Regions from separate parts of the Arthrobacter sp. 'calajunan' genome, predicted to be linked through region 3. Evidence: riboswitches for the same ligand, from Rfam matches in the RefSeq annotation. Region 3 holds a riboswitch; each other region holds the start of a gene.

The links. A riboswitch is a leader RNA that binds a small molecule or an ion and turns the genes downstream of it on or off. The one in region 3 is predicted to bind S-adenosylmethionine.
Region 1: another riboswitch for S-adenosylmethionine. It lies ahead of RF641_RS12430 (methionine ABC transporter ATP-binding protein); the one in region 3 lies ahead of RF641_RS05100 (hypothetical protein).
Region 2: another riboswitch for S-adenosylmethionine. It lies ahead of RF641_RS03580 (bifunctional o-acetylhomoserine/o-acetylserine sulfhydrylase); the one in region 3 lies ahead of RF641_RS05100 (hypothetical protein).
Region 4: another riboswitch for S-adenosylmethionine. It lies ahead of RF641_RS14875 (acyl-CoA dehydrogenase family protein); the one in region 3 lies ahead of RF641_RS05100 (hypothetical protein).

The regions. Positions count from the first base shown of each region.
Region 1 is NZ_JBKZDY010000007.1:115,013-122,677, forward strand. It holds gene RF641_RS12420 (SDR family oxidoreductase) at 1-842, opposite strand, end outside; gene RF641_RS12425 (heme oxygenase (biliverdin-producing)) at 937-1,605, opposite strand; SAM riboswitch class I at 2,019-2,110, shown strand; gene RF641_RS12430 (methionine ABC transporter ATP-binding protein) at 2,198-2,995, shown strand; gene RF641_RS12435 (methionine ABC transporter permease) at 3,017-3,727, shown strand; gene RF641_RS12440 (MetQ/NlpA family ABC transporter substrate-binding protein) at 3,763-4,638, shown strand; gene RF641_RS12445 (acyl-CoA dehydrogenase family protein) at 4,747-5,970, shown strand; gene RF641_RS12450 (NtaA/DmoA family FMN-dependent monooxygenase) at 5,973-7,391, shown strand; gene RF641_RS12455 (CoA-binding protein) at 7,488-7,665, shown strand, end outside.
Region 2 is NZ_JBKZDY010000002.1:224,840-232,504, forward strand. It holds gene RF641_RS03560 (alpha/beta hydrolase) at 1-170, opposite strand, end outside; gene RF641_RS03565 (hypothetical protein) at 353-733, shown strand; gene RF641_RS03570 (SGNH/GDSL hydrolase family protein) at 789-1,640, shown strand; gene metX (homoserine O-acetyltransferase MetX) at 1,706-2,854, opposite strand; gene RF641_RS03580 (bifunctional o-acetylhomoserine/o-acetylserine sulfhydrylase) at 2,857-4,200, opposite strand; SAM riboswitch class IV at 4,290-4,408, opposite strand; gene RF641_RS03585 (VOC family protein) at 4,582-5,226, shown strand; gene RF641_RS03590 (hypothetical protein) at 5,313-6,617, opposite strand; gene RF641_RS03595 (GNAT family acetyltransferase) at 6,741-7,154, opposite strand; gene RF641_RS03600 (CPBP family intramembrane glutamic endopeptidase) at 7,175-7,665, opposite strand, start outside.
Region 3 is NZ_JBKZDY010000003.1:50,966-58,630, forward strand. It holds gene RF641_RS05080 (APC family permease) at 1-136, opposite strand, end outside; gene RF641_RS05085 (DUF421 domain-containing protein) at 133-588, opposite strand; gene RF641_RS05090 (hypothetical protein) at 588-1,124, opposite strand; gene RF641_RS05095 (4a-hydroxytetrahydrobiopterin dehydratase) at 1,306-1,956, shown strand; SAM riboswitch class IV at 2,106-2,219, shown strand; gene RF641_RS05100 (hypothetical protein) at 2,273-2,599, shown strand; gene RF641_RS05105 (hypothetical protein) at 2,614-2,832, shown strand; gene RF641_RS05110 (AAA family ATPase) at 2,927-4,432, opposite strand; gene RF641_RS05115 (Fic family protein) at 4,530-5,771, opposite strand; gene RF641_RS05120 (alkaline phosphatase family protein) at 5,886-7,436, opposite strand; gene RF641_RS05125 (M56 family metallopeptidase) at 7,662-7,665, opposite strand, start outside.
Region 4 is NZ_JBKZDY010000010.1:88,985-96,649, reverse strand. It holds gene RF641_RS14900 (SulP family inorganic anion transporter) at 1-938, opposite strand, end outside; gene RF641_RS14895 (hypothetical protein) at 1,033-1,221, shown strand; gene RF641_RS14890 (sugar diacid recognition domain-containing protein) at 1,862-2,938, shown strand; gene RF641_RS14885 (glycerate kinase) at 2,948-4,114, shown strand; gene RF641_RS14880 (alpha/beta fold hydrolase) at 4,223-5,056, shown strand; SAM riboswitch class I at 5,249-5,339, shown strand; gene RF641_RS14875 (acyl-CoA dehydrogenase family protein) at 5,391-6,596, shown strand; gene RF641_RS14870 (acyl-CoA dehydrogenase family protein) at 6,646-7,665, shown strand, end outside.

The DNA of each region.
Region 1 (7,665 bases), on a different contig from region 3:
ATGGCCCTGCCCAGCGGGGTGGGTGCGCGGCCGATCAGCCGGGCGAGGTCCGAGCCGTGCACCTCAAGGGCGCCGTCGCGGATACGCACGTCGGTGTCCACCAGGATCTCGGCGTAAACCTTGGGAATTCCGGACTGTTCGTAGATGCCGGCCAGGGTCTGCGGGTCCAGATCCCGGTAGGTGACCTCTTGCCCGGTGGCGGCGCCGAGCGCTCCGGCCAGCTGGCCGAGCGTGAAGGACTTGTCTCCGCCGAGCTCGTAGATGGTTCCCCCGGCAACCTGCTCATCCAGCAGGACGGCCGCTGCAGCCTCGGCGAAGTCCGCGCGGGTGGCGGCGCTGATTTTTCCCTCGCCCGCCGCGCCGAGGATCACCCCGCTGTTGAGGTAGCCCATGAGCTGGTCCGTGTAGTTCTCGGTGTACCAGCCGTTGCGCAGCAGGACATAGGGGATCCCGGATCCTGCCAGCAGGTCCTCGGTGGCCACGTGTTCGGCGGCCAGCTTCAGCTGGCCGGTGCGCGCGTTGGCGATGGATGTGTAGGCGATCAGCGACACGTTAACACGACGGGCGGTATTGATGATGTTCTCGTGCTGCGGGATCCGGTGTCCCACGTCGCTGCCGGAAATCAGCAGCAGCCTGTCGACGCCTTCGAGGGCCGCGACGAGCGTGTGCGCCGCGTTGTAGTCGGCGACGCGGGTCTCCACGCCCTTGGCTGCCAAGGCGGCGAGTTTCTGCGGGGACCTGCCGAGCGCGACCAGGCTGCCCGCTGGGGCGTCCCGGGATAACAGCGCATCGATAACGAGGGTGCCGAGTTTTCCGGTAGCTCCGGCGACTGCGATCTTCATGAGTTTCCTCCGTTGACGGTTACCGTTGCCAACGACGTGCCGGCCGAAGGCATTCCCGCGGCCGGTGGCAGGTCAGTGCAGAACTTCCGAAAACCTAGGATGCGGCGCTCAGCTCGCTGGCGCTTGCCTTCAGCAGGTCCTCGAAGATCGACTTGTTCCACTGGAACCCGCGCTTCGCCTCGTCCAGCACCGCTTCGGCATGCGAGGTGTTCGCCCCGAAAACATCGAGTTTGTCGCGGTAGGAATCCTTGTAGATTTTTGGCTTGTCGATGGCCTCGAACTTCCACATGTTCAATGCTTCATCGGGAATGGAATAGTGGCGGGATACGAGCTTTCCGATGGCTAGGCCGCCGGACAGGTCTCCCAGATAGCGCAGGTAGTGGTGGGCGACGAGGCGCGCCGGTTCCGCCGCCGAGGCGCGGATTGCCGCAACGTAGGCCTCGGTGGCCGGCAACGCCGCGGGGATCTCCTTCAACCCGTGGGCCGGCAGCAGGACATCCAGGTCTTTTGCAATCTGCCCACTGCGTTCAAGTGCCGCGTCGAAGATTTGGCGAAGTTCCGGATCCGCGGCAAGCACCCGGACTTCCTCTTCCAACGCACCGTAGATGTAGTGGTACTGGGCAATAAGCAGCATGTAGTCGCGTGCCGAGCGTTCCCCGCCCATCAGCGTGGTGATGAAGTCGCTGGATTCTGCGGCGTGGTGATCTTCCTGGGTGACGCTGCGAAGCCGGGCGGAAAACTGTGTTGCGTCGGTGGCGGTCATGTTGCCCGTCTTTCTTAGCGCGATTGGAATGGCGAAATTGCTTATTATGGCTAACCTAATTTCCGGTTCCAATCGAGGGTTGTTCCATTCCGCAGCAGACGGTGATTTCCGTGTTCACCGGACGGCGGACGCATCGGCTTGGGAAGCGGCAGGCCGTGGTCGCTGATATCGCGATTTTGCCCCACTAGCTCCTTCACCCATGGAGCCGCAACAGATCTTGCGTCCTGGTGCCGAGTCAAGAATTTGTCAGAGCTGTCGACAAGAATCGTCACAAGACGCTTTGTGACGTGCAAAATGACTCGTTTCAAGAGCGTTGATAACCGTTGCTGGGTTTCATGACGTTTTACTTACGTCACGCTTGGTCACATTCAACTCCGTGTTCGACACTGAAATTGTTCAAGAAATTGGACACCACACCATCCAGAGCGACTGAGAGACCTGGCTCGTTGACGTCGCAGCAACCACCCGACAGCGGAAGCGGTGCTAAGGCCCGGACCGATGGAGATCTTTTACTTCTCGATGCTGACGATCGTGTTAATCAATCGCAAAGCAGGGAAGAATGCTCCGCCTTAAGACGAAGTAAGGAGCGAACATGATCCACTTGCAAGACGTGACGACAACCTTTGGCGAAGGGGAAAACAAATTTACCGCCGTCAAGAACGTAAATCTTGACATTGCACAGGGCAGTATCCATGGCATTATCGGGTTCTCTGGGGCCGGTAAATCCACATTGCTGCGAAATATCAACCTCTTGCAAAGACCGACATCAGGGAAGGTGCTGGTCGAAGGTATCGACCTGATGTCACTCAATGAAGAGGAACTGCGCGCACAGCGGCATCAGATCGGAATGATTTTCCAGCATTTCAATCTGCTGAACAACCGAACAGCCGTTCAGAATGTTGAACTTAATCTGAAGTTCCAGGGCGTCCCAAAAAGGGAACGGCGCCAGCGAGCGTTGGAAGCACTCAGTGTTGTGGACCTGTCCGACAAAGCATCGGCCTATCCCGGCCAGCTATCTGGAGGCCAAAAACAACGGATTTCGATTGCAAGGGCGCTGGTTACGGAACCGAAAATTCTGCTTTGCGACGAGCCCACTAGCGCGGTTGATCCCCGAACGACCGCTTCGGTGCTGCAATACCTCAGCGACATCAATGCCAATCTCGGGATCACGACAATTATCGTCACGCACGAAATGAACGTCATTAAGGCAATTGCAGACAAAGTGTCGGTCATGGAAGACGGTTCAGTAGTTGAAGAATTTGAGCTGAGAAGTCTGAAGGAACCAGGTTTTGAACCACAAACTTCAATTGGCCGCTATTTGATTAGCGATGAAATTAGCCTGCAGCGCAGGAACAAAACCAATGAGCTTGCAACATCGGTCTTCGCCTAGATCGAAAGGGAGAAGAAACTGATGAACAACCTAAATGTACTGCTGACCACTCAAGGGGTATCAAGCTTCACCATCGAGCGAGTAGCTGAACTGGCACCCGAAATTTGGACTGCTATTGCGCAAACGCTAGCGATGCTCCTTGTCTCGATCCCTCTTGCAGTTCTGATAGGAACTCCATTAGGCATCTGGCTATATTCCATGTCACCCAATGGATTGCGTCCGCGGCCGCGACTGCATCGAGTAGTCGACGGGATCGTGAACACTCTGAGGTCGTTCCCGTTCCTGATCTTGCTTATCGCGATCATTCCATTCACCAGATTCGTTGTAGGAACAACCGTTGGCACGGCAGCGGTGATCGTCCCACTTACCATCAACGCTATCCCTTATTTTGCTCGGTTCGTCGAACAGAACATCACTCAACTCGGTTCAGGCGTTGTCGAAGCAGCACAGGCAATGGGTGCAACACGAGGACAAATCATCAGAGATGTCCTCCTAGTCGAAGCTAAACCGGCTCTCCTGTCTTCCATGACGATCATGACCGTCAGCTTTATCTCTTACTCAGCAATGGCCGGACTTGTAGGCGGCGGTGGCATCGGGGACTTTGCAATTCGCTACGGCTATTACAGATATGAAACCGGAGTCATGCTCATTGCGATCATTCTCATGATCCTCATGGTTCATGCAGTTCAACTTTTGGGAACCACGTTCTCGCGACGCGCAGACAAGCGCTAACCAACAAACCTCAGTCTTCGAATAGAGATCAAATCATGCAGAAAACAACTCGTCGTTCATTCCTGGCATTGGCAGCTAGTGCAGTGGCAGTCATGGGACTAACCTCCTGCGGGCTATCCGGTGGAAACGCCGCATCCTCCGACGATAAGACGATCAAGATGATCGTTACGGAATCAGCTCCCTCGCAGGAACCAACCAAGATCGCTCAGAAGATTTTGGAACAGCAGGGTTGGAAGTTGGAAGCCACATACGTTACCGACATCGTTCAGCCTAACCATGTGGTTTCCAACGGAGAATACGACGCGAACTTCTTCCAGCACGGAGCCTATCTTGAGCAGTTCAAAAAGGATCAGAATGTGGATGTTGAACCTGCGTTCTACACATACAGTTCGCCGGCTGGTGTGTATTCGTCGAAATACAAGTCGGCATCTGAACTGCCGGACGGGGCAAAGATTGCGTTGCCTGTAGACCCCGCAAACAATGGCAGGGCCTTGGCCCTCTTGGACAAAGCAGGGCTTTTGAAGGTTACCGAGGGAAAGAGCGTCATCCATTTGTCGCAGAAAGACATTCTGGAGAATCCGAAGAATTTCAGTTTCGTCGAGGTGGATCAGCAGTCTCTGTCGAAAACCCTGCCAGACGTTGATGCCGGATTCTTGTTTGCCCGCCTTGGAGCCGAAATTGGCCTGACTCCTGAAGATGCGCTGCTCTTTGAAAAAGAAGAAGAAGCCCTTCCGTATATCAACCTCGTTGCGGCCAAGCCGGGATTCATGGACACGGAAAAAGGCAAAGCACTTGAAGCTGCCTACCACTCTGATGAAGTCCGCGACTGGTACAAGAACTACCTTGATGGCGCATTGACCACCCCTTGGGATCGCGATTGGAAGGCCGACTTCGCGACGTGGAATAAGTAATTTTCGATCGAGGCTCGTTCCCCATCCGTCTCAGCTCGAGAGCGAACGAGCCCTCTTTTTAGCAGGATTTATGAGCGTCAACAAGTCGCCACTAGTTTTTGGAGAGAAATGAGCCTGCAAGCAACTGATTTAGTTGGCAGCGAAGCCGCCTACCAGCAGCTCTCGGCCCGCTTCAGCGAGGTATTCGCGCGCATCGCCGAAGGCACTCGCGAACGCGAACAGCAGCGCATCCTGCCCTTCGAGCAGGTCCAGTGGCTGAAGGACGCCGGATTCACCACGCTGCGCGTTCCGGCCAGCCACGGCGGGGATCCGGTCAGCCATGAGCATCTTTTCCGCCTGCTCATCGAACTGTCGGCCGCCGACTCCAATGTGTCGCACCTGCTGCGCAGCCATTTCTCGTTCGTTGAAACCATCGCGCTGCAGCCGCAGGAATTCCAGGACCGCTGGTTCCCGCGTGTGCTCGCCGGGGAGATCTTCGGCAATGCCGCCACCGAGCGCGGCGGCAACGCGCTGGGCAGCACCAACACCAAGCTCGTCAAGTCCGATGCCGGGTGGGTGCTGCGCGGCGAGAAGTACTACACCACCGGCTCGATCTTCGCTGACTGGGTAGTTGTCATGGCGACCACGGACGGCGTCGAGGGGCGCCAGTACGCGGTGGTCGACCGCCGCGCCCAGGGCGTTGAGATCCTCGACGACTGGGACGGCTTCGGCCAGCCGCTGACCGGCACCGGCACCGCGATCTTCACCAACGTCGCGGTGGACGAGCAGAACATCATCCAGCGCAAGGTGGCCTCCACCCTGGAGCCCGCGTTCTTCCAGCTGTGCCTGCTCTCGGTGCTGGTCGGCATCGGCAAGGCCGCCCGCAACGAAGCCGCCCGGATCGTCGCCACCCGCACCCGCACCTTCAACACCGGCTCCGGCGCGCTGTTCAAGGACGACCCGCAGATCCAGGAGCTTGTGGGACGCCTGGCCTCCAACGTCTTCGCCGCGGAATCGATTGTGGTGTCGGCGGCCCGAGACCTGGACGCCGCGCTGGACCCGAGCCTCGGACTGGATGCGGAGGCCGCCTTCCTGCGCGCCGAGCTCGCGGTGCAGCAGGCGCACGTGGCGGCCCCGAAGCTGGTCCTGGACGCCACCAGCGAGCTCTTCGACGTCACCGGCGCCTCGGCGGTCTCCACCTCCAAGTCGCTTGACCGCTTCTGGCGCAATGCCCGCACCGTCGCCACCCACAACCCGGTCGCCTTCAAGGCCCGCTCGGTGGGCGACTACTTCATCAACGGAACCATCCCGACGGGACTGCACTCGATCGGCGAAGCCAAGGGAGCCAAGTAGCCATGGGAACCTTCGACTCGCGGCCGCGCTTCCTGCTCTCGGCCTTCCTGATGAACACCTCCAGCCACATCCTCGGCGGCATGTGGCGCCACCCTCAGGCCGAGCAGCACAAGTTCAACGAGCTGGCGCTCTGGGTGGAGCTGGCCAAGAAGCTGGAAGACGCCAAGTTCGACAGCCTGTTCTTCGCCGACGTGGTGGGCTTGTACGGCGACCACGAGGGCGGCTGGGCCTCGCTGGTGCGCAAGGGGCTGCAGGTTCCGAGCCAGGACCCGCTGGTGCTGCTCTCCGCGCTGTCCGCCACCACCAGCGACATCGGGCTGGCCATGACCAGCTCGGTGGTGCAGGCGCACCCGTTCCAGTTCGCCCGCCAGGCCTCCACGCTCGACCACCTGTCCAACGGCCGCGTGGCCTGGAACATCGTGACCAGCGTGCTGGAGAACGCGCACCGAAACTTCGGCGGCGACAACCTGGTCGCGCACGACGACCGCTACGCCTGGGCCGAGGAGTACGTGGAAGCCGCCTACAAGCTCTGGGAGGGCTCTTGGGAGGACGATGCGCTCAAGGCAGACAAGGAGTCGGGCATCTACGCCGACCCGGCCCGGGTCAACAAGATCAACCACCGCGGCCAGCTGTACTCGATCGACGGGCCGCACCTGGCCCTGCCCAGCGTCCAGCGCACCCCGTTCCTGTTTCAGGCGGGGTCCTCGCCGCGCGGCTCGCAGTTCGCCGCCACCCATGCGGAGGCGACGTTCCTGTTTGCGCCGCACCCGGAATACGTGGCCAAGAAAAACGCCCAGCTGATCGGCAACCTCGAAGCCGCCGGCCGCACCCGCACGGATATCAAGGTCTTCGCAGGGCTCTCCTTCGTGGTCGGTTCCACCGAAGCAGAGGCCAAGGCCCTGGAAGCGGAATACGACCAGTATCTAGACCTGGAGGCCATCGTTGCCCATATTGGGGGAGGCATCGGCGTCGACCTCGGCGGGCTGGACTTGGACACTCCACTGGGCGCGGTGAAGACCGAAGGCGCCCAGGGCGTGCTGGAAGCGGTACTGGCCTCGACCCCGGGACGCAATCCAACCCTGCGCGACCTGGCGAACTACCGGGCCAAGGCCCAGCAGATCGTGGGCACCCCGGAACAGATCGTCGACGAGCTGGAGCGCTGGCAGGATGCCGGGATCGATGGGCTGAACATCATGAACCACGTGCTGCCCGGCTCGTACGACAACTTCATCGAAGGCGTCCTTCCGGAGCTGCGCCACCGCGGCCTGGCGCAGAGCGAGTATGCGCCGGGAAGCCTGCGGCAAAAGGTCTTCGGACGCGGGGACAAGCTCCCGGCAAACCATCCGGCAGCCCAGTACCGCGGCGCCTTCACCGAATACTCGGCCGCAAATTCCGAGGCCAGCCTGCAGTACCAGGGCTAGCAACAGAGCTTGGCAGGCAGATGCAACTGGGAGGGGATCTGCCTGCCATTTCCTGATCCGCAGACTTTCACCGGCAACGGCGGTATCGTTGCGCACATGGGCACCAACCACGTAAACGATCCCGCAGTCATCCGGCGATTGCTGACAAATCGAGGCCGCTGGGCAGTTGTCGGCTTGACCAACAATCCGCGGCGCGTTGCGCCTTCGGTCGCACGCTTCCTCCAGGACTCGCTGGGCATGGAAATCATTCCGGTGTCGCTCACCGGGGAGTCGG
Region 2 (7,665 bases), on a different contig from region 3:
GGAGCCCGCACCGAAAGATAGGTGAATTCCTGCGGCAAATAGCGCGACAGGCCCATCAGGTCTTCTTCATTCGAGCCGTAGCCGTGCAGGAACACCAGCAGCGGCGTGCCCAGTCGGGATTCATCATTGCGGGAAATCAGCGCAACCGTGGATGCTTCAGGATTAGTCATAGTGTTCTAAGCCTAGCGACCCCCGCCCCTCGCCAGCGCATCGGACGACGCCAAAAGTACCAATCGCCCCGTTGCAATTCTGTAACGTTTGGATTTACTCGGGGCGTTGGCTTAACCATCGTGGTTGACTTGTGGAAATAGATGAACGATGTTTTCTCCACCCACCGAAAGCAGCCTCCGCGATGAATTTTGATGACGCCCCGCCGGAACTGATCGAAGAGCTCAACGATCCGGAAACACTATTCGATTCCGACCCGACCGGCACCATGGACGCGGCCTTTGCCGGCGTCAGCATCTTGTCCATACTCTTCCTTGTCGTTTTCACGCTGGTAGTCGTATTCATCATCGTTGTCTGGGTGCGCAACTACCGGGCGGCGAAGAACGCCGGGGTTGACATCTTCACCGTGCAGACCGACATCGCGGCCAAGGCCTCGAAGTCCGCGCTGCTCGCCCCGGCCCAGTCAAAGGAGGACCGGCTGCGCGAGCTGGAGGATCTGCGTTCCAAGCAGTTGATCAGCGCCGAGGAATACGCCGAGGCCCGCAGCAAGGTCCTGCTCGGATAGTTTTCTCGAATCGTTGACACAACGTTACTAACGAGTAACAATGTAGCTTGTGGCTATTTCCCCAAGTTTCGAAACTCCTGATTCCGAGAATTCCACGGTGCACCCTTGGCGGCGCTATGTAGCGGTCGGCGATTCTTTCACCGAGGGCGTGGGAGACCCCGATCCCCTGGCCCCGCAGTCCTTCCGAGGCTGGGCCGACCGTCTGGCCCAGGAGCTCAGTCGGGGCGTGCCTGACTTCGCCTACGCCAACCTCGCGATCCGCGGCCGGCTGATTGCCCAGATCATCGAGGAGCAGGTCCAGCCGACCATTGATCTGAAGCCCGACTTGATTTCCATCTGCGCCGGAGGCAACGACGTGCTGCGCCCGGGAGGGGATCCGGACAAGATCGCCGACCAGCTCGATTCCACGATTTCCCGGCTGAATTCCACGGGGGCCACCATCCTGCTGTTCACCGGGCCGGATATCCGGGACACCCCGGTGCTCGGAAGCATCCGCGGCCGCGTGGCCATCTACAACGAGAATGTCCGCACCGTCGCCGCACGCTACGACGCGATCGTGGCAGACATGTGGGCGCTGCGCGAACTGCACCAGCCGGTGATGTGGTCTGCGGACCGCCTGCACTTCTCGCCGCTGGGCCACCAGCGCATTGCGGCGATGGCACTGGATGCCTTGAACGTCCCGCACACGCTTGACACCCGTATCGACGCAGTCGAGGACACCCGCAGCTGGAAGGAAGCGCGGATCGAGGACCTGCACTGGGCCCGTGAGCACCTCGCCCCATGGGTACTGCGCCGGCTGCGCCACCAGTCCTCGGGAGATGGCATCACCGCCAAGCGCCCCACCCCGATGCCCTTTGCGGACAGCGCCCCGAACGACTCGCTGGGCGCCGGCGACAGCGCCCGATAGCCCCCGGACACGGCGGAGGCCGCGCCACCGATAACTGGTGGCGCGGCCTTCGCTTTGTGCGTGGATCAGTCTTCGTCGAAGACCAGGGTACGCAGCACCCCATCCAGCTGGGCGGCGTCCGTCAGGAAGCCGTCATGGCCGATCGGCGAATCGATGTAGTGCACGGGCTTGGGTGTGGCCAACGAGGCGGCCAGCTTCACCGACTGCTCCGGGTAGTACAGGCGGTCCGATTTCACGGCGGCCACCAGCACATTGACCTGCTCCAGCCGAGCCAGCGCCTGCTCATAGGAGCCGTGCCCGCGCGCCACGTCGTGGCTCATCAAGGCCTCGGTCAGCACCAGGTAGCTGTTCGCGTCGAAGCGGTTGACCAGCTTGCTGGCCTGGTGGTCCAGGTAGCTTTCCACCTGGTAGCGGCCGCGCTTGCCTTCGAAGGGGCCTGCCGGCACCTCGCCCTCCTGCGCCTTGCGGCCGAAGCGGTGCTCCAGCTCCGCCTCGGAACGGTAGGTCAGGTGGGCCAGCCGGCGGGCCAGTCCCAGCCCCTCGTCCGGGCGCGCCTGGTTCAGGTAGTAGTCTCCCCCGGCGAAATGCGGATCAAGCCGGATGGATTGGGTCTGCACCTGCGCGAACGCTATCTGTTCTGCGCTGGCTTGGCCGGTGGAAGCCATGACCACCAGGTTCGCGACCTGCTCAGGGAATTCAACCGCGTATTCCAGGGCCCGGGCTCCGCCCATGGACCCGCCGAGCACGGTATGCCAGCGCTCAATTCCCAGCTGCGTAGCCAGCCTTTGCTCCAGCCGTACCGAATCCTTGATGGTGACGAACGGGAAACGCGAACCCCACGGCACACCTTGCTCATCCAGCGATGCGGGGCCGGTGGATCCATTGCAACCGCCGACCATGTTCACCGAGACCACGAAGAAGCGGTCGGTGTCCACTGTCAGGCCGGGGCCGACGAAGTCCTCCCACCAGCCGTCGGTCTGCGAATCGCCCCGGGAGACGTGGGCGTCTCCGGTCAGGGCGTGCATCACCAGCACTGCGTTGCTGCGCTCGGCATTCAGCTCCCCCCAGGTTTCGTAGGCCAGGGCCACCTGCGGCAGGTAGCCGCCGAACTCGAAGGAGTACTCGCCCACGGACGCACGGCGCAAAATGCCGTGGGTCCCTTCGGCGAGCTCTTCGGTGCCGATGGTGTCTTCGGTAGTCACAATGGATGCCATGCCTAGCGGGTTTCCTGCAGTTCCTTGCCCTCAAGGGCTGCGACCGCCTGGAACCCAAGCTCGAGGTCGGCCAGGATGTCGTTGATGTTCTCCAGCCCGACGCTCAGGCGCACCAGTCCCGGGCGCACCCCGGCGGCCAGGCGCTCCGCGTCGGAGAGCTGGGCGTGGGTGGTGGAGGCCGGGTGGATGACCAGCGAGCGGACGTCACCCAGGTTCGCCACATGGGAGTGCAGCTGCAATGCGTCCACAAAAGCCTTGCCGGCTTCGACTCCACCGGGCAGGTCGAAGGCCAGCACCGAGCCGGCGCCCTTCGGGCTGTACTTGCGTCCGCGCTCGAACCACGGCGAGGATTCCAAGCCGGCGTAGGCCACAGCTTCCACATCCGCGCGGGCTTCGAGCCAGTTCGCGACAGCGGAGGCGTTCTCCACATGGCGTTCGATGCGCAGGGACAGGGTCTCCAGACCCTGGGCGATCAAGAACGCGTTGAACGGCGCCGGGGCCGAACCCAGGTCGCGCAGCAGCTGTACGCGGGCCTTGAGGATGTAGGCCAGGTTGGCGCCGAGGATGCCGTTGACGCCCAAGTCGCGGGCGTAGACCAGGCCGTTGTAGGACTCGTCCGGGGTGTTGAAGCTCGGGAAGCGCTCGGGATCCTTGGAGAAGTCGAAGTTGCCCGAATCCACGATCACGCCGGCGATCGCGGTGCCGTGGCCGCCGAGGAACTTGGTGGCCGAATGGATCACGATGTCCGCACCCCATTCGATGGGACGGATCAGGTACGGGGTGGCCAGGGTGCTGTCAACCAGCAGCGGCACGCCGACCTCGTGGGCGATCGCGGAAATGCCCTCGATGTCCAGCACATCCTGGCGCGGATTGGAGATGGTCTCGCCGAAGAACGCCTTGGTGTTCGGCTGGACGGCGTCGCGCCATTCCTGCAGGTTGTCCGGGTCGGAAACGAAAGTGACCTCGACGCCCAGCTTCTTCAGCGTGTGCTTGAGCAGGTTCTGGGTTCCGCCGTAGAGGCTCGGGCTGGCCACCAGGTGGTCGCCGGCCTCGGCGATGTTCAGGATCGCGAAGGTGGTTGCCGCCTGGCCAGAGGACAGCAGCAGTGCGCCCACGCCGCCTTCGAGGTCGGCGATGCGCGTTTCCACGGCCTCGGTGGTCGGGTTGCCGATGCGGGTGTAGATCGGCTCCAGCTCCTGCAGGGCGAAGCGCGCTGCGGCGCTTTCGGCGCTCGGGAAGACGAAGGACGTGGTCTGGAAGATCGGCAGGGAGCGAGCACCGGTAACCGGGTCAGGGCTCTGTCCTGCGTGGATCTGACGGGTTTCAAACGACCAATTGTTGCTCATGGCAGCCTCCAAAAGTTCTGTAACTATGGGGGTACACCACTGAACACACACCACCGGGAAGAACCTCAACGAGGTGCTGCCAGAGGGGTAACCCGCGCTTGTCCTTGACGCCGAGCGGCTCAAGGGCCAGGTCTTCACCCGGGGCACCCCACCGCGGTTGGAGGGTTGCCGCCCAGTAAGCCGGGGCTTGTTACTGGGACTCATGACCTGCGTCCAGTGTGCCCGAAAATCGAATATCTTGGCAACCCGAGGCCGGATCCAGAGTCTCAATCGGTCATATTCGCGTCCGAGCGACGTCTTATTGCACAGAATTCGACAAGAGTCCAGATCTTAGGATCACCTAAGTAGAGACTGGGATCACATTGTTGTCATGATTGGCACATGATGAGGCTAGATCACGTTACGTACGCATGCGGCCCGGATGGGCTGATGCCAACCGCTGAAAGAATTGCAGAGTCCCTGGGCCTGGAATTCGTCAAGGGAGGCGTGCATCCACGGTTTGGAACTCGCAATGTAATTTTCCCGCTGAAGCACAACCAGTACCTTGAGGTCGTCGAGGTACTGAACCATCCGGCCAGCCTCAAGGCACCTTTCGGACAGGCCGTGCGCGCGCGCTCCGAGCTGGGCGGCGGCTGGATGGGTTGGTGCGTGTCATTGGACGACCTGAGCGGAGCGGAAGAACGCCTGGAACGCAAGGCAGTTCCCGGGAACCGCAAGTTCCCCGACGGCCGCGAACTGACCTGGCAGCAGATCGGCATCAAGGGCCTGATCGCGGATCCGCAGGTGCCCTACCTGCTGCGCTGGGACGATGGCACCGAGGACCTGCATCCGTCGCGCGCGCTGGAGCCTACCGGTGAAATCAGCGAGATCAACATTGCAGGATCCCGCGAGCGCGTGCTTGAATGGCTGGGGCAGCCGGAGAACGTGAATCTCGGACCGGTGACCACCAAGTACCAGGCTCCCAACGGGACGCCGGGCATCCTGTCGGTAACTTTCAATACCGCCAAGGGCACGGTCGTTCTCTAGGAACATCGAGGAGCACAGCACAAGGTAGGCGGGGACAATGGAGTCTCCACCTACCTTTGCTTGTTAATTGGACGGTTGGTGCAGCCCTAGGATCCGGGTAGCGGCACCAGCTGGCAGTTTTCGACTCCCGCGGCCGCCCGCTTTACCCAGCTGATTTGGGACTGCTCGTCCAGCGCGTTCAACGCGTCGAGCTGCTCAGACTCGGCCGAGTCGAAAAAGTCCCGGTCTGCCTTTGTAGTCCACCATTGGTACAGCAGGTTGGACTGCGCCCACATGTGCTGCTGCGCTTCGGTTTCGGCACTCGAGGTGCCAACAATGCCGTGGCTCGCCGCAAGGCTGCCCAAACATTGCTCAGTGGGGTTGACCGACATTTTCATGGCCAGGTCCCACTTGACGGTTTCCGGGGAATAACGGTCCTCGAAGCCCAGCAGCAGACCGCCGGTTGCCTCGGCATGGGCCTTGCTGCTGGTGATGATGCGCGGCTGCTGGATTCCTGTGGCCTGTTCCAACTGGCCGACACCCGCGGTGATGTTAGACCTCCACTCGTTCCAGTGCTCCGCTTCCCCGGGCCAGAAACAGTACTCGTGCCCGTCGCCGGGTTCTTCGCAGCGCAGCTCGGAGGTGCGGCTGAGCTGCTGCTCTTCGCCGGCATCCTGCGCCGCCAGCGCCCCGCCGCCCCAGAGCACTGTCAGCGACAATGCTCCGGCCACGGCCAGCGCGCGACGCGCAATTCGGTTCATGTTCTGCGCCTTGACGCAGATGGCCAGCACGCCCAACATCGACCAGCCCAGATAGCACAGGGCGACTGCCTGGATGACTATGGGATTCGGTGCCGAATCCCGGGTGCAGCACCCTGAAAGCCCTGCCATGTTGCTCAGCATGGGGCCAGGGGCCACCAGGGAAAGCAGTTGCAGTCCGGAGAACAACACGATGCTCAGCCCGATGGCCAGCTTCGGGGCGAACAGCAGTCCCAGCCCCAAACCGCCCAGGCACAGGCCCAGCATCATGAGCATGGAGAGCAGGAATAGTCCGGGGTCGGGGACGAACACTTCGCCCATCCGGTACATAACCGTCGCGTAGCCCAGCAGGTAGGCGCTGGCACCGACAACCAGCGGGGGCGCCAGCAGCTGCAGGGCGGTTGCCGCGATGCGGTGCGGTCCGCGTACCCGGCGCAGGGCCGCGATGCCGAAGCGGCCGCCCACCCATGCGGCGTAGGTGCCCAGCACGACGCCGCAGAAGAGCATGCCGAAGGAGGAGGCGACGCTCAGGCCTTCCCTGCTGGTATGTTCGGTCTCCACCGGAACCAGCAGCGCCAAGAGCTCGGTGAGGATCAGCATCGCCATCAGCGCGAGGCAGGCCCGCGACTTGCTCCAGAGTTCGGCGAACTGCATGTTTTCCCTTCGAGTTCCCGACGGATGCTCTCATCAGGAAGGCTTTCATCAGATTGGCGGATATTTTGTACCGGAGTAACTTTATCCGCTTTTTCTGGACGTCCGCTTCAAATACCCTGCTGGTTAGGGAACCAGCCGTTTGCCCAGCACTGCGACGTCCAGGCGTTCGAAACCGAGTTTTTCGTAGAACTGCGTAACCGAGTCATTGCCGGCGCGGACCATCAGCTGGACCTTGACGGTTCCCCGGGCGCGCAGCCATTCTGCCGCCGCTTCGACGATGCGCCGCCCGCAGCCTTGGTCCTGCAAGTCGGGGTCGACGGCGACGTAGTAAAGCCAGCCGCGATGCCCGTCATCTCCGGCCATGGCGGTGGCGGCCAGCCGCTCCCCCTGGACGAGCGCCAGGATGGTGGACTCAGGGCCCGCAAGGGCCTTGCGGGCGTCGGCGTGCGGATCGTTCCACGGCCGGGTCAGCCCGGTGTGTTCCCACAGCGCGACGGCGCGCTCGACCCAGGCCTCGGAAAGTTCGATTAATTCCATGTCAGAAGGCTATGGGAAGGCTACGCGCCGATGCCAATCGCCGGTCCGAGCAGCAGGTAGCCGACGAAGCCGATGGCATCGAGCAGGAAGTGCGCGATCACCAGGGGCATGACTCGGCCGTAGCGGTGGTAGACCCAGCCGAACACCACACCCATGACCACGTTGCCGATCATCGGCCCGATGCCTTGGTAGAGGTGGTAGCTGCCGCGGATCAGCGCCGAAGCGAGGATCGTGGTCCACAGTCCCAGCTTGAGTTTGCGGGCGTAGGTGAACAGGAAGCCGAGCATGATCACTTCCTCCAGCACCGCGTGGCGTGCGGCCGAGAGCATGAGCACCGGGACGCTCCACCAGTAGTCCCCGAGGTTCGCGGTGGACAGCGCCGTGGTGATGCCCAGGGCCCTGCCCGCAGCGTAGACTCCGAGGGTTCCCAGCCCCATGGCCAGGAACAGCCCGGCACCCAGTAGGGTGTCCCGTCCTGGTTTGCGCAAGTCGAAGCCGATCATCGACGCGG
Region 3 (7,665 bases):
TGGCTCCGCCTGCTTCCGCGGCCACCTCGCCCACCAGCGCGTACACGCCGGCTCCCAGGATGTCGCCGAGGATGAACAGGTACAGCAGGGGGCCGGTGATGCCCTTCTTCAACTTGCTTTCGGTATTGACGCTCATGGCTTGGCCTCCGCTTCCTTGGTGAAGAAGGAGACCTTTCCGCTGGACTCCAGGATGGCGAGCCTGATCGAGCTGTATTCCTCGATCCCCGCCTGGCGTGCCAGCATGCTCAGCTCGTCGAGGCCGATGCGTTCGCCGCTCAATGCCCGCCGGTCGATCACGCCGTCACGCACGAGCACGATGGGCCGGCCCAAGGTGAGTTTTCCGATCCTGGGCCAGCGCATATTGGCATAGGACAGGATCACTGCCAAGACGATCATGGTGAGCGCGGCCAATAGGCTTCCACTCAGCGACCGGTCTTCCATGGTGATGCCCTGCTGCACCAGGTCCCCGAGGACGACGAACAGGATCAACTCGAACGAGCTCAGCTCGCCCAGGGTGGAACGGCCTGCGGCGCGGGTCACCAGCCACAGGACCACGAAGGCGATGGCGGCGCGAATGACAATTTCCATTAGGGAACCCTCCAGGTGGTGAACGGTACGTTGACGGTGGAAGCGCCGACTTCGACCTCGAGGTTCCCGTCGGTGCGCAAGTCCCACTGGTCAGAGGCCCGGCCTGTGATGCGAACCAGCATTTGCGTGGCCCCGGGCTGGGGAGCAACCTCGAATTCCACAGCACCGGCCGCGTCGGAACTTTGTGATTCCGGGTCCGGGAAGACCGCCAAGTCCTCGAAGAACAACAGGTAGTCCTCGGCGAGGCGCAGCTTACAGGTATCGGGCAGCGGTTCGTCGGAACTGACAAGTATTTCCAGCTCGACCTCATTGCCTGCCCGCGCCACCAACGGGTGGCGCACGTGGACTTGCATACGGTCCTCGGACTGGTCGGTGCTGGATTCCACATCGAACGCTCCAAGCGCCGCGGCCGCGACGATGGCTGCGACGATGAGGATGATGATCCGGCTCACGATGCGTCGCGTGCGGTGAGCAGTCTCGTCAATGACATCGTCCAACGTTGAATCAGAGACCTTGGCGTTGTGAATATTAGTCATCAAAACTCCTTGTGCCCATATTTGCCGAGATTAGCCGCGGCCGGTGCCGCTCTCCACGGAAGACCGATGTTCACAGCAGTTATCCAGTACGCCGCAACCGTCCGTTGTTTCTGGCAGTCTGCGCAGGTCCATTGAACTTCGCCCCCTCGGGTGGGAAGGTTGCCGGAGAAAGGAGAAACGCATGCCTGCACAGGACGTAATTGCCCAAGACCAGCTCAACGAATACCTCCAGGGGATGCCGCAGTGGCGCCAGATCCCCGGAGCCATTGCCGCGGTTTTCGAGACCAAGACCTCCGCGGCCGCGATCGAGCTTTTCAGCGATATCGCAAGCGCCGCAGAGATGGACAACCACCACCCCGACGTGGACTGGCGCTACAACCGCGTGTTCGTGACAACCACCTCCCATGACGCCGGCGGCCAGGTCACCACCCGCGACATTGCGCTGGCCAGCAAGATCTCCGAGCGGGCCGCGGCCCTCGGGGCCAAACCCCGCGTCGACCTGATCCGCGCAGTGGAGATTGCCATCGACACCGACAAGCCCCAGGAGATCGCGGAGCAATGGGCCGCCGGGCTTGGGTACAAGTCGCTGGAGGACGGCAGCATCGCCGATCCCCACGGTCGCGGCCCGGCGATCTGGTTCCAGAAAACCGACACTCCCAATACGAACCGGCTGCACTTGGACGTGTGGGTTCCGTATTCGGAAAGCGGTCCGGTGCTCACGAAGCTGGGAGAAGTTGGCGCCCACTCCGACGGCGATGCCGCGCCGTCCTTCACCGTCATCACCGACGCCCAGGGCAATCGCTTCTGCATCTGCACCGAGGCCGACCGCTAGCACCGAGCGAACTGCAGTCAAGGGTGGACTTGTCCACCAGAGTCGATGGCTGATCCGGTGTCCGTACCTGTGAAGGCATGGGCACCGGATCTGCTGTATCCGGCGCCGCGGCCATACTGTCGGTAGCTGCGGGTTAGGCTGGATTCCAAGTTCAAGAGCTGCGACGCAAAGTACCTGGCTGGTCGCACGGCAACCCTCCTCATCGAGCGGGGTGCCCCAGGGGAAGAACCGACCCGGACAAAAGTCCCGGGTAAGTCGGTGGGCCAGTCCGGCACAATAGGTGCTCGGCCGGCTCCCTGAGCAGGAGCGAACAACAATGCAGAACCCAGAATTCTCGATCAATCACCCAGAAGGCACCCTGCAGGAACGGCTGTGGAACAGCGTGGTCATGGACTACCCATTTTTCGGAGAACGTCCGGTCGAGCAGTCGGCTTACCGGCAGGCAACCCGCAGCGGGGAATTCGCCAGCGGCAAGCTCAGCGAGACGCCGGAACACCTGCAGAACTACATCCTCCGCTGGATCGCCGCAGGCTTCACACCTGAACTGTATTGGGCCGTCAGTTGGGAATCAGGGAAGCAGCAGCGCACGCACGTCGGCGTTGCAAGAGTCCGGAGGACCTGCTTCGCCTCGAAGATCGGATGAGACGGCTGGGCATCTTGGCGCCCAACCCGAGGGCAGGGCAGCTCTACAAGGAACTGCAACGCGATGAGCGGGGTGGGGCGGTTCTGGTGGACCGCTGCTACCCGGCGCATGTTGTGCAGCTGGAACCGGAGGAATGGGCGGAGTTTCCGCAACGGTTGCTCTTCGGCCGGCCATCTGCCGCGCTTCAGCAGTTTATTTACGGTGACCCGCTCCATCAAGGGATCACCAACTGAATCGCCCCACGGCAGGAACGCCTTCAAGCGGCAACGATGCGGTGCGCTGGCGCAGCAGGGGGATATTCCTCCCCGGCAAGGAGGAAGGCGCGGCCTACAACCCCTTGCTGCCGCCGTCCTGTTCAGCTTCCGGATCTTGTCCAAATCCGCTGGGCGCTTCGTAGCTCCCTGCCACCCCGGGGAACCATCCGAAGGATGCGTCTTCGCTGAATTCTTCCGGCTCGTCAAGATCCGGGTCGTTGGTTCCCCCGAGGAAGTTTCGCGTGAGAGTGGCCGCATCGCCCATAAGCTCCGCGGCGGCTTCGAGCAGATGGGCGTCACCCGGAGCCTGGTTCGCGACTGCCGCGTTGAGGATGGATCGGCGAACCAATTCCCTGGTGAACGAGGCAGTCGTTCCATCGACAAGGTGCGCAAGCTGTTGCACGGTGTCGGAGCTGGGCTTCAGCTTGGCTGCATATAGTTCGAGCAGGGCAATACGTCCTTCGAGATCCGGGCGTGGAATCTCCACTGCAAGATCGATGCGCCCGGGGCGCTGCACCAAGGCGCGCTCCAGGGAATCCACGCGGTTCGTGGTCAGCAGGAAGGTGACGTCCGCGTCCGGTTCCAGGCCGTCCATGGTGTCGAGGACTTCGAAAAGCAGCGGCTGGGGGCCGTGGCTGAAGCTGCGGTCTTCGGCGATCAGGTCACAATCTTCCAGTACGACGATCGATGGCTGCAGCGCCCGCGCCATGGCGGCGGCTTGGGAGATGTAGGCCAACGAATCGCCGTTGAGCAGGATGACAGTGTGGTCTTCAGCCGCCGAGGCCAGATACCTGACGGTGTGGGTTTTCCCGGTGCCCGGCGGGCCGTAGAGCAGGACACCGCGTTTGAGATGCGCACCGAGCGCAGTCAGGACATCGCGGTGGGTTCCGACGCCGAGGACTTGTTCCTCAATGCGTTCACGCAGGCCGTCGGGCAGCACGAGCTGTTCGCGCGGGAAGGGTTCGCGCCGGTGGAAGGCGACTCCGGCGTTCGATTCCTGGTACTCGTTGCCCTTGAACGAGATGACCTGGCCCTTGAAGATGCTCGAGGTGCGCAACCCGTTGCGAAATTCCTTGAGGAATGCGTCGGTCACCTGTTCGTCGGGGGACAGGATCTCCAATGCAGCTTCGGGCTTCCCGTACTCCGGATTGGCCTTCCGGATCAAAACTGCCAGCGGGCTGGAGTGGTAATGGAAGAGGTGGATTCCCAGTGTCAGGAATCGACGCTGCTGGTCCGGGCCCACGGCAAGTGAAGCGTAGGAAGGCTCACCCACAATACCCATGTGGTTCTCCGGCATCAGCAGATCGGCCAGATCCGCATGGTACCTTTGCTGCCCGGCGATACCGACGATCTTGGCGGAGGGATCACTGCCGGCAATGCGGTCGAGAACGATATTCGCATCCGCGAGCCGGTGGGAGCCGAAAGCCTCGGTGATCAGCGGAAGCGAGCTAGGCGAAACTTTCAGATGTTTTTCCAACACGGGTGCCAGCTGAGCACCATTGGGCTTCTGGCGGAATTCTTCAGCGAGGTCCGCCAGCTTGTTGAAGGACATCATAAAGGCACGTAATTCTGCATCCATGAGCAGAGCCTAGCAGTGAAAGTCTCCTAGTGGGTACGAAAATTACAGGCAGTCAGCCAGCCTGCTCGGAGTGCTTGGCCAGAGCGGGTGCCTGCGCCTAGCGCACCGAGTCCCGGCGAATCGTGGCCCCATAGTCATCCAGAATCTTCAGGATTCGGTCGTGCTGCCAGACGCGGTTTCTGCGCAAACCAGACTTCTCTTTCAGGACCCCGCGATCGCTCAAGGTTGCGATGGCGCGATGAGCGACTGCGTCGGTAACGCTCAGGGCGTTCTTCAAGTAGCTGGCGTTGACGACGGGTTGCGCTATCAGCAGCGGTAGTACCTTGAACGCAGTCGAATTCGACCGGAGTCCATCCAGCTGCCTGCGTGAATCTTCCAATGCATCTGCCAGAGCCAGCAACAGCACTTGCCCCGTTGTCGCTGCGTAGATCGAAGCATCGATGAAGATCTTGATGATTCCGTAGGCGTTTCCCTGCCGATAGGCGGTGAGTGCATCGAAATAACCGGTGGTATCCCGCAGGATGCCTGCTGAAATGGGCGCGGTCGAATGAGTGGTTACCTTGCGATGGCGGAGCATTGCGTGGGCAAGGGCCCGTCCAGTTCTGCCGTTCCCGTCGACAAAGGGATGGATGCTCTCGAAATGGGCGTGCGCGATGGCAACCTGGATGAGGGCAGGCAGGTCTTGACGGTGAATGAACGTTTCAAGATCAGCCAATGCCCCCGCGATCAGTTCATGCTGGGGCGCGATATAGCTGGCGCCACGGGGGCCGGCGGAATCTTTGCCACCGATCCATACGAGTTCTTGCCGGAATTTTCCTGCTTCTTCGACAAGGTCGTCTTGATGCCGCAACAATTCGTGATGCATGGACAAGATGCTGGTGACGTTGAGTTCTTCCGAGAGCTGTAATGCGGCTTCCATTGCGCGTACGTTGCCGATTACCGTGCGAGCATTGGATTTTTCACTTTCGTTGATTTCCCAGAGCGCAAGTTGCCGGGCGGAGGTGGAAAGCTGCTCGATCTGGCTGCTGGAGGCACTTTCCGTGCGCAAGAGAATGCTCGACATGGGTCCGAGCGCAGGGTTCTCTTGCCCCAGCAATAAGAACGCATAGGCATCGAAGAGACGCAATGCATCGTTTGCTTCCTCGAGTTCGGACATCAGGGATGATGAAAAATCGGGTGACCAGTTGGCGATCGATGGAACCACTGCCGATTGGTATTCGCCTGTCTGCCTGGAGACTTGTGCATTTGAAAAGATTTGGGGTTGTTGCGGCCGCCAGTGATGTGTTTCCGAGCCAAGCGCAGGAATCTCCACGAAGCTGTTGCTCTCTTTGGACTCCATGGTTTCGCACTTCCTAAGTGATAGTTACTGATCCACCTTACTATCACTTAACCGCTAAGTGATAGTAAGGAAATTCCTTACTATCACTTAGCGCCATGCGTTCGCGGCCGCTGGCTACTTCTTCAGCGAGACCTGGTCGATGGACCAGAATGCCGAATTGGTGCCGGAGTAGCGGAAGGAGACCTGTGCTTTCTTTGCTTTCTTCGGAACATCGATGGCGATGCGCTCCACGCCGTTGTAGTTCTTGTCGTAGGACTTCACCAATACCGGCTCGCCCCCGTCGAAGCTGACGAAGACCTCGCCGGACTGCGGGCCGTCGATCCTGTAGTTCGAGGCGAAGCTCAGGGTGGCGCTCTGGCCGCCCTTGACCTTGTACTCCGGACTGATCAGGGTGGAGTCGAACTGGCCGGGATCGTGCGCCTTGTCGTCCCACTCGTCCGAGTCGGCAACGGCGAAGACGTTGCGGTTGTGGACGCTGGTTTCGCGGCCCTGGTTCAGATCCGTGTTGGTCCAGAACTCGTCGGTGGTGAAGGACCAGCCGCGCCACTCGCGCACGCCGCCCTTGGGCATGGCCGAGTTGTCGATGGTCCATCCGCTCGGAGCGGTGGTGGTCCAGCCCTTGGTCTTGGCGCTGAGCTTTGACTCGTCCTTGGCCTTCTTCAGGTGCGGGCGCAGGGTGTCGAAGTCGTCGGCCTTGATGGAGTTGATGTTCTTGCCGTCGAGGTTCCACTCGTCCTCGACGCGCACGCCCTGGTGCTTCAGCACGGTAGGGGCGATGTCGGTGATCTTGACATCGTGGCGCTCGGTGCCGGCCTTGAACTGCTTGCCGTTGGCAATGACGAAGGTCGCGCGCTCGCGGATGCTGCTGCCACCGTGGCCGCCGCCCGGGGTGTGGCCATGGTCGGAGGTGACCATGACGACCCAGTCTTCCTTGTGGTAGGTCTTGCGCTGCTCGATGGCTTGGAGCATCTGGCCGATCTGCTGGTCGGCGGTCTTGTGGCCGCGGGTGTAGGCGATCGAGTCGCTGCCGTTGCTGTGCCCGGCGCCGTCGATCTCGTCCAGATGCACGAAGGTGCTGTCCGGGTTGCCGTTCAACAGATAGTCCACGGCCTTGGCGGTGGTGCCTGCATCATTGCCGCCGCGCAGCTTGAGGTCCGCTCCCTTGGCGAAGACCTTGTCTGGAATCGGGGACCAGGTGCCGACCACGAGGGTCGAGCTCTGGGCGCGGGCATTCTCGATGCGGGTCAGGTAATCCGGGTACTGGTCGTAGTTCGGGTTGGAGAAGGAATTGTCCGGCACCTTGTGCTTGTCGGGCCAGACACCGGTGGCGATGCTGGACCAGCCTGCACCCGAGACGGTTGGGGCCATCGGGTTCGCGTACAGGTTCGATTCCGAAACCATGCCTTCGCTGATCAGCTTGGCCATGTTCGGGGTGTTCTTCTTGTTGATCTGCGCCATGGCGGCGCCGTCCAGGCCGATGACGAGAGTCTTCTTCTTGTTGACACCCGACGGCAGGCCTTCGTAGACCGGGGTCGACTTCTTTGCCGCCGCCGGGACAGGCTCCGGTGCAGGCGAAGGCGAGGCAGTGGCCGCGGTGGGAATGACAACTGCCAGGGCAAGTACCGAAGCGGTGATTGCAGCACGGACGCGCGAGGATGACTTCACTGTGATGTTCTCCAGATTTTATGAAAATGGGGGATTTGACCGCCGGCATCCCGGCGAGCCAAAACCATAGTGAAGCCACTTCAAGCTCGGTGACAACGTGAAATGGGGCTTGTTCAAACAAGTTCCGTTTAAGTTAAGACCTTGTCCATTCAAGGCGCTTTGAATCTACCTGCCGTTTCCCGATTGTCCTTGTGAGCGGCGGTTAACCTTATATGAACAGGTTGCCTAC
Region 4 (7,665 bases), on a different contig from region 3:
ATGAACACGCCCGCGAACAGCGTGGAAATGCGCGTGCGCCCGCCGGAAACCTTCACCCCGATCATGGTCTGGCCGATCATCGCACAGCCGCAGATCCCGCCGAAGAAGCCGGTCACCACGTTGGCGGCCCCCTGCGCCCAGGACTCGCGCGTCTTGTTCGACGGCGTGTCGGTGATGTCGTCGACAAGCTTCGCCGTCAGCAGCGACTCCAGCAGGCCGACGAACGCCACCGCCACCGCGAACGGCGCGATGATCCGCAGGGTTTCCATGTCGATCGGGACAGTGGGCAGCGTGAAGACCGGCAGCGACTCGGGCAGTTCGCCCTGGTCGCCCACCGTGGGCACCGTGATCTTCGCGAACACTGTCACCGCCGTGAGCACCGCAATGGCGATCAGCGGCGCCGGAACCGCGTTGGTCAGCTTCGGGAACAGGTACACGATCGCGATCCCGACTGCCACCAGTGGATACACGGCCCACGGCACATCGACCAGCTCGGGCATCTGTGCCAGGAAGATCGAGATGGCCAGGCCGTTCACGAAGCCGATCATCACCTGCCGCGGTATGAACCGCAGCAGCTTGGCCACGCCCAGCGCGGCCAGCAGGATCTGGATGATTCCGGCCAGGATCACGGCCGGGAACAGGTACTCCACGCCGTGGGTCCGCACCAATGGAGCGACCACCAAGGCCACCGCTCCAGCCGCCGCGGTAATCATTGCCGGCCGTCCGCCGGTGAAGGCGATGACAACTGACATGGTGAACGAGGCGAAAATGCCGACCCGCGGATCCACCCCGGCGATCACGGTGAACGCGATGACCTCCGGAATCAGCGCCAGCGAGACCACCAGCCCGGCGAGCAGCTCGGTTTTCAGCAATCGGGGAGACTTGAGGGTTCGCCACACCGACTGCCGTTCTAAGGGGGTCAATGCCGCCGTTGCCATGGTGGACCTGTTCTTTGGCTCGCCGAATTCCGTACCTATGTATTCTAGTTGCCCGGCAGGTTCCAGCACTGCGCTTGGCTGTTAGATTACTGCCATGGCCATATTGAAGGATCCCACCAAACGCACCATCAATATCTGTGAAGCCGCGGGGAAGCAGCGGTACCGCACTAACGCGATCGCGCTCAAGGCCGCGCTGAGGCATTCCACGGTAGCTGGCAAGCAGCTGGGCACCTACGCATGCGAACAGTGCAAAGGCTGGCATATCGAAGGCCAGGGCGGTTAAAGAAAAGTTCCCGTTGGGAGGAAATCCAACGGGAACTTCACGATCATCACTCGCACCTTTATGAGGTACTTCAATTCTAGGAATGCACCCTGTGCCGGAGCTTTGGAATTCCGAGCCGCTAGCTAAGCATTTCTGCGGTGTCCACGCAGCTGGCCGGACGTTAAACTCAAAACCCCCACCGAAATCATTTCGTTGGAGGGTTCTCGATCATCACTCGCACCTTTTGAGTTACCTTCACTGCACTTCCGGTTCCTATGCCGGGCCTGGACACCATCTGGAGAATGCCGGCGCATCGGTGATGCGGCGCTCGAAGGTTTCTTAAAAATACTGGCTCCGTTGCCGTGCGCAACGGAGCCAGACTTACATCATCACTCGCACCTTTGAGGAAGGTAACTTCCATTTTAGGGAGCAAGGCTATGCCTCGGCTTTGCCCGAGCCCGGCGCAGGCAAAGAGTCTGCATCAGCCATGGGACGCAGGAAAGTGAAAACTCCCGCCGGCTGAAGCCGGCGGGAGTTTACGATCATCACTCGCACCTCAAGGAGGTGTCTACGACATTACTGCCCGACTCTGTGCAGAAGCTTGGCTCAGCCTCCACGTTGTCAAAAGACGCGTGGTCAGATGGTGGGTAGACTACCAAGCATGGCGCAGAAGGCAACAGGAAAACTCACCCACACGGTGGCGCTGCGTGTTGTCCAAACCATCGCCCCGCGCGTCGACTACCCGCTGAACATCATGGACGAGCGCGGGATCATCATCGCTTCGTCCGACCCTAAACGGTTGGGGAACCCGCATCCGGACGCGCTCAGGGCCCTGTCGGAGAACCGCACAATTGTCACCGCCCAGGCCGACCCGGTGTCCGGGCAGCTGCCGGGCGTCAACGTGCCACTTTATGCGGACGGCGTCGTGCAGGGTGTCGTGGGGGTGACAGGGGCACCGCAGGAGGTTGCGTCGCTGGCCCAGCTGATTTCGCTGACCGTGCAGCTGCTGCTTACCCAGCACGAGGAGCATGTCCGAAGCACGGTGCGCGCCACCCAGATTAGTGACATGCTCTCCGGACTTGTGTCGGGATCCGCGAGCGACGAAGCCTTGGCTGAGCAGCTCGAGCAGCTGGGCTTGAGCGCGCCATGGTCGCTGAGCCTGCTGCTCGACGAGGACGGGCCTGAGCAGTACGAAGCAGCATTGACGATTAACAATGCCCGATGGGTGCTGTCCTCCGGTCCAATCGAGGATCCTGCTTCTGCCCGCGCGATCCTCGGGCCCCCTCGGACACAGCCCAGCGACCTTCTGGTCGACGCCGAGAACCTGCGGACCCTGGGCGCGGTGCCCGCGCTGGTTCCGGCTGCCGGACTTCGCGAGCTCTGGAACGAGGACATGGCGCTGTCGGCGGCCAGAGCACCGGAAGCGTACTGCCGTTCGCTGGCCCGGCGCACGGCCCAGATCAGTGAGGAGCATGCGTTCACGCTGCTGGCGCTGGCCGCCAGTTCGACGCAGTCCGAAGCCATCGCAAGGCTCACGGTCCACCGCAATACGCTGATCCAACGAATGGACCGGATCAAGCAGGTCACCGGCAGCGACCCGCGGGTTCCCGGCGAGCTGATGGCCTTGCTCAACTCCATCTACGCCCGGGTCCGGCTGGGCGAAATGCACATATTCCAGTATTCGAAGCAGCTGAAGTATGGGCTTCGGCCTATAGGACTTGTGGAGGAATCTCCATAGGGTTAATGCATGACCTCAACACCGAACTCTTCGCCGGCCACTGGGTTGCAAATCGCCGTGGTGCCGGATTCCTTCAAAGGCAGCGCTCGCGCCAGCGAGGTCGCCGAAGCCATCAGGACCGGATTCCTCGCAGGTGCCGGCAGCCTGGGCCGTGAAATCTCCGTGACCGCGGTGCCCTTCGCCGACGGAGGCGAGGGAACCCTGGAAGCGCTGATCGACGCGTGGGGCACCGAACCGGTTCCGGTGCAAACCGCTGATGCCTTAGGCAGACCGGTGCAATCACGGCTGGGGCTGTCTGCCGACGGGAAGATCGCGGTGGTCGAAGCAGCCGAAGCAGCCGGCCTGCCGCAGGTCGCCGATGCGCCGCGCCAGCCGCTGTCGGCCACCACCTACGGGCTCGGCGCGCTGGTATCCAAGGCGCTGGACCTCGGGGCCGAGCAAATCATCCTCTGCCTGGGCGGCTCCGCGACCACCGACGGCGGCACCGGTTTGCTTTCCGCTCTGGGCGCCAAGTTCCTCGACGCCGACGGCAACCAGCTGCAATCGGGAGGCGGCCCGTTGAACGAGCTGCACAGCATCGATGTCAGCGGGCTGGATCCGCGCGCCGCCGGGGTAGTGTGGCAGATCGCTTGCGATGTCACCAACCCGCTATTGGGCGAGAACGGCGCCGCAGCGATCTTCGGGCCGCAAAAGGGTGCTTCCCTGAAGGATGTCGCAACCCTCGACGCCGGGCTGGGCCGGCTGGCCGATGTGCTGGAAACCGCCACCGGCCGGGTGCTGCGCGACCGAGAAGGCATGGGCGCCGCCGGAGGCCTGGCCTTCAGCCTGGGCAGCTACTTCGCGGTCGACCTGGTCCCCGGGTGGGAGCTGGTCGCCCGGGTGCTGGACGCCCACCGCATCATGGGCGGCGCGGATCTGGTCATCACCGGCGAGGGCCGGCTGGACTCGCAGTCCCTGCAGGGCAAGGTGGTATCCGGGGTACTGCAGGCCGCCGGGGGAGACGTTATCGTGATCGCCGGATCGGTCAGCCTGGAAGACCAGGTTTTGGCCGACGCCGGAATCCTCGCGGCCTACTCGATCGCTCCGGGCCCGGCGAGTTTGGCCGAGCTGTCCGCCGACGCGCTGAAGCTGCTGGAGCGCACCGCGTTCAGCGTCGCACGGACCTACCTGCGCTGAAGCGCTCGCTGTCGCTTTGCGCAAAACCCTTGCCACCGTCGAGGACCGATGCCTAGCGTGGGAGGCAGCGCGGCAACCGCCGCGCCCTTCGTCGGAGAAAGGGCCAGCATGGCAACCGTGAAAGTCGGAGAAGAGAACACCACCGATATCGAGCTGTACTACGAGGACCACGGCTCCGGGCAGCCGGTGGTGCTGATCCACGGCTACCCGCTGGACGGATCCTCCTGGGAGCTGCAGACCGCGACGCTGCTCGGCGCCGGCTACCGCGTCATCACCTACGACCGCCGCGGCTTCGGCAAGAGCTCCAAGGCGGCCGTCGGCTACGACTACGACACCTTCGCCGCCGACCTGCACACGCTGCTGGAAACGCTTGACGTGAAGGACGCAGTGCTGGTGGGCTTCTCCATGGGCACCGGCGAGGTAGCCCGCTACCTTTCCACCTACGGCTCGGCCCGCGTCGCGAAGGCCGCCTTCCTCGGCTCGCTGGAACCGTTCATCCTGCAGACCGATGACAACCCCGAGGGTGTGCCGCAGGATGCGCTGGACCCGATGGCCGAGGCCGCCAAAACCGACCGCTACGCGTTCTTCAGCAGCTTCTTCGAGAACTTCTTCAACACCGAGACCTTCCTGGGCAACCGGCTGAGCGAAGAGGCGCTGGCCGCGAACAAGGCCTTGGCCTATGCCGCCTCGCCCTACGCCTCGGTCGCGGCCCAGTACACCTGGACCACCGACTTCCGCGCCGACATCCCGAAGATCGACGTGCCCGCGCTGATCGTGCACGGCACCGCCGACCGGATCCTGCCCGTGGACGTCACCGGCCGGCGCTTCGCCGAGGCGCTGCCCGCCGCCGAGTACCACGAGGTGGATGGCGCCCCGCACGGGCTGTTGTGGACCCACGCCAAGGAGGTCAACGACCTGCTGCTCGGCTTCCTCTCCCGCTAGCAGCAAGGCCCGCCGGGCCCGGGCACTGCGTGCGCCAATATGACGTCGTGCGACGGCTGGATGCTGCCGCGCACCGTCGCGATCTGGGCCCGGCGCGGGTTCCAAACTCCCAATATGACGCAGTTTTGCGGTGCGTTCCGCCGCGTGACGGGGCGGTTCCCTCAAGCTTCGGCGGCGTGCTTGAATCGGTGCACACCATCCAGAGCGGCTGAGAGACCTGGCTCCGCGACGCCGCAGCAAGCCTGCAATCCGCAGGGAGTGCTAACGCCAGGTTCGATGGAGCCCGGGCCGCGTCCCGGTATCCCTCGGAAGTCCAATTCCAAGGAGCCCGATCATGACCGTCACCGCATTGCCCCGCGTCCCGTACACCGGCACCGCCAGCCAGGCCGAACTGGAGCACTGGCGCGCCGTCGCCCGCCAGGTTGCCGGCACCCTGGCCGCCGACGCGCTGGCCCGCGACCGCGCCAACAAGCAGCCCTTCGCCGAGGTGAAGCTGCTGCGCGAGGCAGGGCTGCTGGAGCTGCTGGTCCCGGCCGAGTTCGGCGGCGCCGGCGGGCACTTCGAGACTGCCTTCGAGGTCATCCGCATCCTGGCCGCCGCCGACGGGTCGATCTCCCAGCTGCTGGCCTACCACTACATCAACCAGTCCTCCATCGCGTTCTACGCCCCGGCCGAGGCGCAGGCCGACTGGTGGCGGCGCACCGTGGCGGGAAGCTGGCTGTGGGGCGACTCGGTCAACCCGGTGGACCCGAACCTGGTGCTGACCCGCGAGGGCGATGGCTACCGGCTGAACGGGGCCAAGCGCTTCTCCACCGGCTCCGGGGTGGGCGAGGTCATCGTCGTCAACGCGGAGGTCGAAGGCAGCGGCGAGCTGCTGGCCTTCGTGGTCCCGCGCGAGGCCGAAGGACTGCGCATCGTCGACGACTGGGACTATCTGGGCCAGCGGCTGAGCGCCTCGAACTCGCTGGTGTACCGCAACGTGCGCATCGAGCCGTCCGACGTGCTGGGCCCGGTCACCGACGAGCCGGTGGCCACCCTGCTCACCCCGGGCGTCCAGCTGGCCTTCGCGAACTTCTACCTGGGCATCGCGGAGGGCGCGCTGGCGCGGGGCCGGCAGATCCTGCTGGGGCGCACCAACGCCTGGTTCCTCTCGCAGGCCGAAACCTATTCGCAGGACGTCGTCTTCCAGCGCACCGTGGGGGAGCTGAAGGCCCGCACTGCCGCGGTGGCCGCGCTGGCGGAGAAGCTGGGCCGCCGCTTCGATCAGGTGCTGGGCGGGGCAGTCAGCCAGCCGCAGCGCGCCGAGTTGGCGGTGGCGATCGCGGAGCTGAAGGTCGTGGCCAGCGAGGCCGGCGTGGACGTCGCCAACCGCATCTTCGAGGTCACCGGATCCTCCTCCACCAAGAGCGACGTCGGGCTTGACCTGTTCTGGCGCAACGTGCGCACGCACTCGCTGCACGACCCGGTGGACTACAAGAAGATCGAGGTCGGCGCCTACTTCCTGCGCGGCGAATCGCAGCCGCTCTCGCTGTACACCTAGACACTGGACGCCTACGCCACCCTGCCTGCAACACCGATTGGAACACCAGATGATCGCCCTGTCCACATCCCGCCTGGCGGGGCTGCGCGAACGCTTCGCCCCGCACTTCCAGGCCATCGCCGACGGCGCCGCCGACCGCGACCGCACCGGCGAACTGCCCTACCGCGAGGTCGCCGACCTCGCCGCCGCCGGTTTCGGCGCGATCCGCGTCCCGGAATCCCACGGCGGCGCCGGCGCCACCCTGCCCGAGCTGTTCGAACTGCTCACCGACCTGGCCGCCGCCGACTCCAACATCGCCCAGGCGCTGCGCGCGCACTTCGCGTTCGTGGAGGACCGGCTGGTCGCCGCCCCGGGCCCGGGGCGCGATACCTGGCTGGCCCGCTTTGCCGCCGGCCAGCTGGTCGGCAACTCCTGGACGGAGGTCGGAGCGGTGACAGTGGGCGAGGTGGCCACCAAGGTCAGCCCTGACGGTTCCGGCGGCTTCACGATCACCGGCGCCAAGTACTACTCCACCGGATCGATCTTCGCCGACTGGCTTGACACCTACGCGCAGCGCACCGACACCGGAACCCGCGTCATCGCCGCGGTCTCCCGACACCAGCCGGGCGTGGCCCTGGCCGACGACTGGGACGGCTTCGGCCAGCGCACCACCGGCACCGGCACCTCCACCTTCACCGGCGCGGGGGTGGAGGAGCTGATCGAGTTCGACACCCGCTTCAAGTACCAGACCGCGTTCTACCAGCAGGTGCTGCTGGCGGTGCTCGCCGGCTCCGCCAAGGCCGCCGAACGCGAGTTCGCCGCGCAGCTGGCGGCCCGCAAGCGCACCTTCAGCCACGCCGCGGCCAACATCGCCGGGCAGGATCCGCAGCTGCTGCAGGTCATCGGCGAGGTCTCCGCGGCCGCCTTCGCCGCGGCGGCCACCGTGGAACGCGTCTCCCACGCCCTGCAGGGCGCCTACGAGTCGGCGATCGCGCTGCACTCCGGCGGCTCGATCCAGGAGGACGAGGCCGCCAACGACGCGGCCGAGCTCGCCTCCGCCCAGGGTCAGGTGGTGCTGACCCCGCTGGTG